DNA from 2 places in the Streptomyces sp. NBC_01267 genome. Region 2 is predicted to be linked to the other one. Evidence: riboswitches for the same ligand, from Rfam matches in the RefSeq annotation. Region 2 holds a riboswitch; the other holds the start of a gene.

What was found. Region 2 has a riboswitch for cobalamin ahead of OG709_RS24520 (ribonucleoside-diphosphate reductase subunit alpha). Riboswitches for the same ligand answer to the same signal wherever they lie in the genome.
Region 1: linked by a shared signal. The riboswitch ahead of OG709_RS31425 (CbtB domain-containing protein) and the one ahead of OG709_RS24520 (ribonucleoside-diphosphate reductase subunit alpha) in region 2 are both predicted to bind cobalamin.

The regions. Positions count from the first base shown of each region.
Region 1 covers NZ_CP108455.1:6,999,326-7,003,506, reverse strand. The annotation lists gene OG709_RS31445 (DUF4135 domain-containing protein) at 1-237, opposite strand, end outside; gene OG709_RS31440 (hypothetical protein) at 255-398, opposite strand; gene OG709_RS31435 (DUF2127 domain-containing protein) at 628-1,401, shown strand; gene OG709_RS31430 (histidine phosphatase family protein) at 1,391-2,011, opposite strand; adenosylcobalamin (AdoCbl) riboswitch at 2,319-2,463, shown strand; gene OG709_RS31425 (CbtB domain-containing protein) at 2,466-2,690, shown strand; gene OG709_RS31420 (CbtA family protein) at 2,711-3,478, shown strand; gene OG709_RS31415 (alkaline phosphatase family protein) at 3,764-4,181, shown strand, end outside.
Region 2 covers NZ_CP108455.1:5,339,890-5,344,070, forward strand. The annotation lists gene OG709_RS24515 (ribonucleotide-diphosphate reductase subunit beta) at 1-104, opposite strand, end outside; gene OG709_RS24520 (ribonucleoside-diphosphate reductase subunit alpha) at 104-2,464, opposite strand; cobalamin riboswitch at 2,597-2,751, opposite strand; gene mctP (monocarboxylate uptake permease MctP) at 3,024-4,181, opposite strand, start outside.

The DNA.
Region 1 (4,181 bases), 1.7 Mb from region 2:
GGACCCGCACCAGCTCTCCAGCCGTTCCAGCAGGTCGAGCAGCGGAGTGAAGGCGGGTCCGGCCAGCAGCTCGCCGAGCCGATGGGCAACGGCCTCCCCGTGGGGGCCCGGGTCCCTGGCCACCGTGCCGTCAGGCCCCGCGGTGACCACGGGCGGAAAGGCCTCCGTGGCCCCTCCCCGCGCCGCCGCGCGGATCAACCGCGCGGCGGCCGGGGGCAGTTCGGGTGACTGGCGCACAGCCTGCCGTCCGCCGGTTACGGAAGGCAGTAGCCGCCGGCCATACAGCTGATGGGGCGGGCGCTCTCGTAGTCCGGGATTTCCGTCTCCAGCTCACCGATGGTGAGATCGAGCACCTGGGAGGCCTCGGTCCGGAGTTCTTCCTGGGCGGTCACGTTCATGTCCATCCTCCGATGTGGGGCGAAGCATGCACTTGCGGCTCACTGCGTCGGGACAATTCCAGAGCGTGATCGCCGGCGTCAAGGGATCGCCTGGGGCGGCTCGCCATCTGGCGCATAACATGCGTTGCTACGGTCCGGGCCGAGGCTGCGCCCAGCACATACGTGCGGGTCCCGGCCGACCGTCCGCAGAACGTACGCACACGACCACTGACTCACGGGGAAACGAATGCTGAAGATCGACTGGGACCGGCGCACCTGCGCACGGCGCGGGCACGTGACCTATGTCCCGCAGGAGCCGGAACTGGCGGAGCGGCTGCGCGCCGAGACGCGGCTGGGCGAGGCCTGGCGCTGTCTGCGGTGCGGGGACTTCGCCCTGGGCGACCCGCACGGATCGGGCCCCGCGGACGAGGCCCCGCTCGTACCGCGCGGCAAGGTGCTGCGCGACCTGTTCATCCTGCGCTTCCTCGCCGTGGAGCGGGCGGTGCGCGGGGTGTTCATCGTGCTGGCGGCGGTGGCCGTATGGAAGTTCAGCAACAGCCAGGACGCGGTGCGCAGGCTCTTCGACGAGAACCTGGACGTGCTGCGTCCGGTGTTCCGGCACTTCCACTACGACCTGGACCACTCGCCGGTGGTCGGCACGATTCAGAAGACCTTCGGCTACAAGCACTCCACGCTGATGCTGGTGGCCGTACTGCTGCTGGCGTACGCGCTGATCGAGATCATCGAAGGTGTCGGGCTGTGGCGGGCCAAGCGCTGGGCCGAGTACCTGACCGTGGTGGCGACCGCCGTCTTCCTGCCCCTGGAGGTCTACGAGCTGACCGAGAAGGTCAGTTGGCTGAAGATCGCCACCCTGACGATCAACATCCTGGCCGTCCTGTACATCCTGCTCGGCAAGCGGCTGTTCGGGTTGCGCGGCGGCCACGCCGCCTTCGAGGCCGAGCGGCAGAGCGCCTCACTGCTCGAAGTGGAGACCACGGCGGGGGTCGGAGCCGTCACGCCGTGACGGCGGGCACCTGATTCCACGCGGCGACGACGGGACGGCCGTGCTCGGTACCGATCCGGCTCACCGACGCGGTGTCCAGCCGGAAGAGCGATCCGCCGGACGCCGGGAGCCCGAGGCGGCGAGCGGTCAGCACCCGCAGGAAATGGGCGTGGCCGACCACCACGACGTCTCCGCCCTGCCCGTCGAGGTCGGCGTCGCGCAGCGCCTTGTCGACGGTGGCCAGCACCCGGTCCGCTCGCGCGCCGACCTGCTCGGGGGTCTCACCGGGGTGCTCGGGCGGGCCCTCGGCCACCCCGTCGGTCCACAGGTCCCAGTCGGGCCGGTCCCGGTGGATCTCCACGGTGGTGATGCCCTCGTACGCCCCGTAGTCCCATTCGTGCAGGTCGGTGTCGGGGTACGCGGGGCTGAGCCCGGCCAGCTCGGCGGTGCGCCTGGCGCGGGCGAGGGGGCTGGTCAGGGTGAGGGCGATCCGGCGCTCGGCCAGCAGCGGGGCGACCGCGCGCGCCTGGTCCTCACCGAACGCCGTCAGCGGAAGATCCGTCCAGCTGGTGTGTTTCATCGTGCGGCTCCAGCTGGTCTCACCGTGCCGCACGAGAATCAGCTCACCCATGTCCGCCCTGTCCTTTGCGTCTGTAGATGTTGATGGTGCACAAGGGGTTCAGCCTGCCATGAACAGCGATCATTCCCTCAGAGGCGGCCCGGCCGTGTGATTCCCGGCGCTCTCCGGCGTCGGTCCCGTGTTGCTGCGCCACGCTGGTGAGACCCACATCACTCGTACTGCCATCCCTGCACCGGTCGCGTTCTCCGGTCCCTCATGAGGCGGGCACATCACGGGGGTTGGGGGGTGCGGGTCCGGGTCACGGTGCGTTGCCGGACCGCCGGTGCGCCGTAGCGGAGTGGACGGGCAGGCGGTACCGTCACGTGGACACGACGAAGGTGTGACGGAAGTCCGGTGAGAATCCGGCACGGTCGCGCCACTGTGAACCCGAAACCCGGGAAGTCAGACCCAGCGCCTTCGTCTCAGGTACCACGATCGGGACGCGTGTTCCCCAGGAGGTTCTGCCATGGCAAACACCCTTGCCCCCACCCCGAGTGCCCCCGCCACTCCGGCGATCGCACCCATCTCCCTCAAGGCCATCGCCCCGTGGGCGGTCTTCTTCGGGATCCTCATGCTCATCCTGCTGTACTTCGTCGGCGCCGAGCAGGGCGCGACCTCGCTCGTCTCCGGTTCGGACGTGCACGAGTGGGTTCACGACGGCCGTCATCTCCTCGGCTTCCCCTGCCACTGACGCCCGGGGGATCCGCTTCCATGAACTCCATATCCGTCCGGGCCCTGCTGGTCCGTGGCATGCTCGCCGGGCTCGTCGCCGGTGTGCTGGCGCTGATCGTCGCCTATCTGCTCGGTGAGCCGCAGGTGGACTCGGCCATCGCCTTCGAGGGCTCGCACAGCCATGAGCACGAAGAGGAACTGGTCAGCCGTTCGCTCCAGTCCACGGCCGGGCTGGCCACCGGGGTGCTCGTCTTCGGTGTCGCGGTCGGTGGCATCGCCGCGCTCGCGTTCTGCGTCGCACTCGGCCGTATCGGCAGGTTCGGCCCGCGTGCCACCGCCGTGCTGATCTCGGTCAGCGCGCTGATCGCCGTGTACCTCGTGCCCTTCCTGAAGTACCCGGCGAACCCGCCGTCCGTCGGCAGCCCCGACACCATCGGCAAACGCACCACCCTGTACTTCCTGATGATCGTGCTCAGCGTGCTGCTCGCCGTCGCCGCCGTGCTGGTGGGCAAGCGGCTGGCGCCCCGTCTGGGCAACTGGAACGCCACGATCACGGCCGGGGCCGCGTTCCTCGTGGCGGTCGGGCTGGCGTACGCGTTCCTGCCGACGATCAACGAGGTGCCGAAGGACTTCCCGGCCACGCTGCTCTGGCGGTTCCGGCTCTCGGCACTCGCCATCCAGTTCACGCTGTGGACCGCCTTCGGGCTGCTCTTCGGCCACCTCGCCGAACGGCATCTCATACCGCGTACGGTCCCGGCCCGCAGCGAGGACAGCACCGCCCTACGCAACACCGCACCGGTGAGCTGACGGCGCAACAGTTGACGGCTGACACACCGGGACAGAACCCGCCGGACCACGGTCCAGGCGGGTTCTGCGCGTCCGGGCCCGTCCGGGGCCCGGACCGATCCGCATGATCCGCACGATCCGCACGATCCGCACGATCCGCACGGGAGGATCGGGGAGCACCGCGGCCACCGGTGTATTGGCCACCTGTTCATCTCCTCCTTCCTCCGCCTCACACCCGGGCCCGGAAGAGTTCCGTCGGGTCCGGAAGCAGGACTCGAACCGAGCTCGATCGAGAAGGGGACGTTCATGGCCGAGTTGACGCGACGCAGACTCCTTGGATCAGCGGCCGGTGCCGTCGGTGGCGCTGCCGCACTCTCACTGCTGCCACCCAGCGTGCAGAAGGCCGTGGCGGCCGGTCCGCCGCGCCACGGCTCCATGCGCGACATCGAACACGTCGTGATGCTGATGCAGGAGAACCGCTCCTTCGACCACTACTTCGGCACGCTCTCCGGCGTACGCGGATTCAGTGACCCGCACGCGCAGAAGCTGGACAACGGCCGCTCGGTCTTCTATCAGCCCGACGCGGTGAACCCCAAGGGCTACCTGCTGCCGTTCCACCTGGACACCCATACCTCCAGCGCCCAGGCCATCCCGTCCACCAGCCACGCCTGGTCCGTGCAGCACGAGGCGTGGAACAACGGCAGGATGGACCAGTGGCTGCCCG
Region 2 (4,181 bases):
TCGCGGTAGCGCTCGTAGAAGTCCGGGTAACGCATCGGGCGCAGCGTCAGTTCGAAGCCCGGATCGAGCAGGTTCTTCTGGGAGTTGGCGGAATCGGTGCTCATTACTGGCAGGCCTCGCAGGACTCGGGGTTCTCAAGGGAGCAGGCGATCGCGTCCGCGTCGGCGACCGGGGCGGCGGGAGCCTGCTGTGCGGGAATGGGGGCGGCGGCGGCGCGCGCGATCCGGGTCGCCGGGCGCGAGCGCAGGTAGTACGTCGTCTTCAGCCCCTGCTTCCAGGCGTACGCGTACATCGAGGAGAGCTTCCCGATGGTCGGCGTCTCCAGGAAGAGGTTCAGCGACTGGCTCTGGTCGAGGTACGGCGTACGGGCCGCCGCCATGTCGATCAGGCCGCGCTGCGGGATCTCCCACGCGGTGCGGTACAGCGCCCGCACCTCCGCGGGGATCCAGCTGAACCCCTGCACCGAGCCGCTGGCTTCGCGCAGCGCCTCGCGGGACTGCGCGTCCCAGACGCCCAGTTCCTTCAGCTCGTTCACCAGGTACGCGTTGACCTGGAGGAATTCACCCGAGAGCGTCTCGCGCTTGAAGAGGTTGGAGACCTGCGGCTCGACGCACTCGTACACCCCGGCGATCGACGCGATCGTCGCGGTCGGCGCGATGGCGAGGAGCAGCGAGTTGCGCATGCCGGTCTTCGCGATCCGGGCGCGCAGCGCGTCCCAGCGCGCGGGCCAGGCAGGCTCGGTGTCGAAGTGGTCGGGGTGCAGCACACCCTGCGCCGAACGCGTCTTCTCCCAGGCGGGGAGCGGGCCACTGCGCTCCGCGAGGTCGCAGGACGCCTCGTAGGCGGCGAGCATGATCCGCTCGGAGATCCGGGTGGAGAGCGCCCTCGCCTGCGGGGAGTCGAAGGGCATCCGCAGCTTGAAGAAGACGTCCTGGAGACCCATCAGACCCAGGCCCACCGGACGCCACTTGGCGTTGGAGCGGCCCGCCTGGTCGGTCGGGTAGAAGTTGATGTCCACGACCCGGTCGAGGAAGGTGACCGCGGTGCGGACGGTCTCGTCGAGGCGCTCCCAGTCCATGGAGTCACCGGAGACGAACGCGGCGACGTTCACCGAGCCGAGGTTGCAGACGGCGGTCTCACCGTCGTTCGTCACCTCCAGGATCTCGGTGCAGAGGTTCGACGAGTGGACGACCGAGCCGGGCTCCGCGGTCTGGTTGGCCGTACGGTTCGACGCGTCCTTGAAGGTCATCCAGCCCTGGCCGGTCTGCGCGAGGGTCCGCATCATGCGGCCGTACAGCTCCCGGGCCTGGATGGTCTTCTGCGCCAGCCCGTCGGCCTCGGCCTTGCGGTACGCCGCGTCGAACGCGTCCCCCCACAGGTCGACGAGGTCGGGCACGTCGGCGGGGGAGAACAGCGACCAGGTGCCGTCCGCGTCGACCCGGCGCATGAACTCGTCCGGCACCCAGTGCGCCAGGTTGAGGTTGTGCGTACGCCGGGCGTCCTCACCCGTGTTGTCGCGCAGCTCCAGGAACTCCTCGATGTCGGAGTGCCAGGTCTCCAGGTAGACGGCCGCGGCGCCCTTGCGCCGGCCGCCCTGGTTCACCGCGGCGACCGAGGCGTCCAGCGTCTTGAGGAAGGGGACGATCCCGTTGGAGTGCCCGTTGGTGCCGCGGATGAGCGAACCGCGGGAGCGGATGCGGGAGTACGAGAGGCCGATGCCGCCCGCGTGCTTCGAGAGGCGCGCGACCTCGTGGTAGCGGCCGTAGATCGAGTCCAGCTCGTCCAGCGGCGAGTCCAGCAGGTAGCAGGAGGACATCTGCGGGTGCCGGGTGCCCGAGTTGAAGAGCGTGGGGGAGGAGGGCAGGTAGTCGAGGCGGCTCATCAGCCCGTACAGCGCGGCGACCTCGTCCAGGGCGCGTACCGAGTCGTCCTCGGCCAGACCGCAGGCGACCCGCAGCATGAAGTGCTGGGGCGTCTCGATGACCTGGCGGGTCAGCGGGTGACGCAGCAGGTAGCGGCTGTACAGGGTGCGCAGCCCGAAGTAGCCGAAGCGGTCGTCGGCCGCGGTGTCGATCAGGGCGTCGAGCCGGGCGGCGTGCAGGGTGACGAAGCCGGCCGTGCGGTCCCCGATCAGGCCCTCCCGGTGCCCGACGCCGACCGAGGCGGAGAAGGACACCGCGCCCTGCCCGGCCGCCTCGTCCGCGATGGACCGGGTGAGCAGCCGGGCGGCGAGCCGCGAGTACGCGGGGTCCTCGGAGATCAGACCGGCTGCCGCCTCGGTGGCCAGCTCACGCAGCTCGGCCTCGTCCGACGTGGCGTTGCGCCCGCGCAGCGCGGCGGCGGCGACCTTGCCGGGGTCGGTGTCGGTGAGGTCGGCGGTGAGGTCGGTCAGGGTCCGCAGCAGTACGGTTCCCGGGGCGTCCGTCACCTGTTCTGCGGCAGGTGCGGTGGGCGCGATGGTCACGGTGCGCTCTCCCTCGCTCGGCTGGGGGCCGGCGGGAGGCACGGGTGCGTACGGGCACAGCGAAGAGCAGCACACCGCACAGCATCCGCAGGCCCAACCGCGAGGCCCGGACGTGTCTCATCCGGATCGGTCGAGCCGGATGCGCGGTCGGCAGGTCCTCGGACTCCACGGTGCGCAAAAGCGCACTGATCACACCGTTGCGGGACAGTTCCGGATTCGCACCGGATTCCCCTGCGACGACAGCGAGGATGAGCATACATGTGGGGGCCGCTCGATATCGCACCCCCCATATGTTGTGTCGTGTCCGTTCAGGACCCCCGGACGTACGGGACCGGAGAGCGCCTGGGATCGGCTCTCAGGGGCCTCTCAGGAGTCCGTACGAAGCCCGGTCGCACGGGAATCCGGTGAGCCCCCACCCATGGCCGCCGGGTCGGCGGAACGAGCCCTGAGACCCCCTCGGAGGCCTTCGCCGCGCGCGGGCCCGGGGATACAGCGGAAGGGCCGCCGCGCCTCCCCGGGGGAGAGGCGCGGCGGCCCTCATGCGGCCTGCCGGTCGGTCTCAGTGACCGCCGGGGGCGCCGACGGTGGCCGGCGGGAGGTCGACCTGTACGTCCTCGTCGCCGGCGTCCGCCGTGTAGTCCTCCGGCGAGGTCTCGTCGATGCCGGCCGGGGCCTTGACCGCGTTGAGCACGACCGTCAGCACCAGCGTCACCACCACGTTCAGCACGAACGCGGTCAGCCCGATGTAGCCGATCTGGCCGATGCCCGGGATCTCCTTGGAGGAGCCGCCGAAGTGCGCCTGCGTCGGGCTCGCCACGCCGTACGCGGCCAGCGTCCCGTACGCCATGCCGACCGCCCAGCCCGCGAGCAGCGCCCAGCGGTGGAACCACCGGGTGAACAGCCCGCCGACCAGTGCCGGCATCGTCTGGAGGATCCAGATGCCGCCGAGGAGCTGGAAGTTGATCGCGACGGTCGGGTCCATGGCGAGGACGAAGAGCAGCGCGCCGACCTTCACCACGAGCGAGACCAGCTTGGAGACCTTGGCCTCCTGGGCGGGTGTCGCCTCCGGTTTGATGAAGTCCTTGTAGATGTTGCGGGTGAAGAGGTTCGCCGCCGCGATGGACATGATCGCCGCGGGAACCAGCGCGCCGATGCCGATGGCGGCGAAGGCCACCCCCGCGAACCAGTCGGGGAACATGTTCTCGAAGAGCTGCGGGATCGCCAGCTGTCCGTTCTTCACCTTGACCCCGGCGGCGATCGCCATGAAGCCGAGCAGCGCGAGCAGCCCCAGCATCAGCGAGTACAGCGGCAGGATCGCGGTGTTGCGCCGGATCACATTGCGGCTGCGCGAGGAGAGCGTCGCGGTGATCGAGTGCGGATACATGAACAGCGCGAGCGCCGAGCCGAGCGCGAGCGTCGCGTACCCCCACTGACCCGCGGCGCCCGGCGCCAGCGCGCCGCGTGGCTTACCCGTCGCCGGGTTGGTCTGCGCGAACGCGTCACCGGCCTTGGCGAAGATGTCATGGAAGCCGCCCAGCTTCATCGGGATGTAGATGATCGCCACCAGGATGACCAGGTAGATCAGCCCGTCCTTGACGAAGGCGATCAGCGCGGGGGCGCGCAGCCCGGAGGAGTAGGTGTACGCCGCCAGCACCGCGAAGGCGAGCAGCAGCGGGAGGTCCTTGACGAACCAGTTGCTGCCCTCGCCGCCGACGCC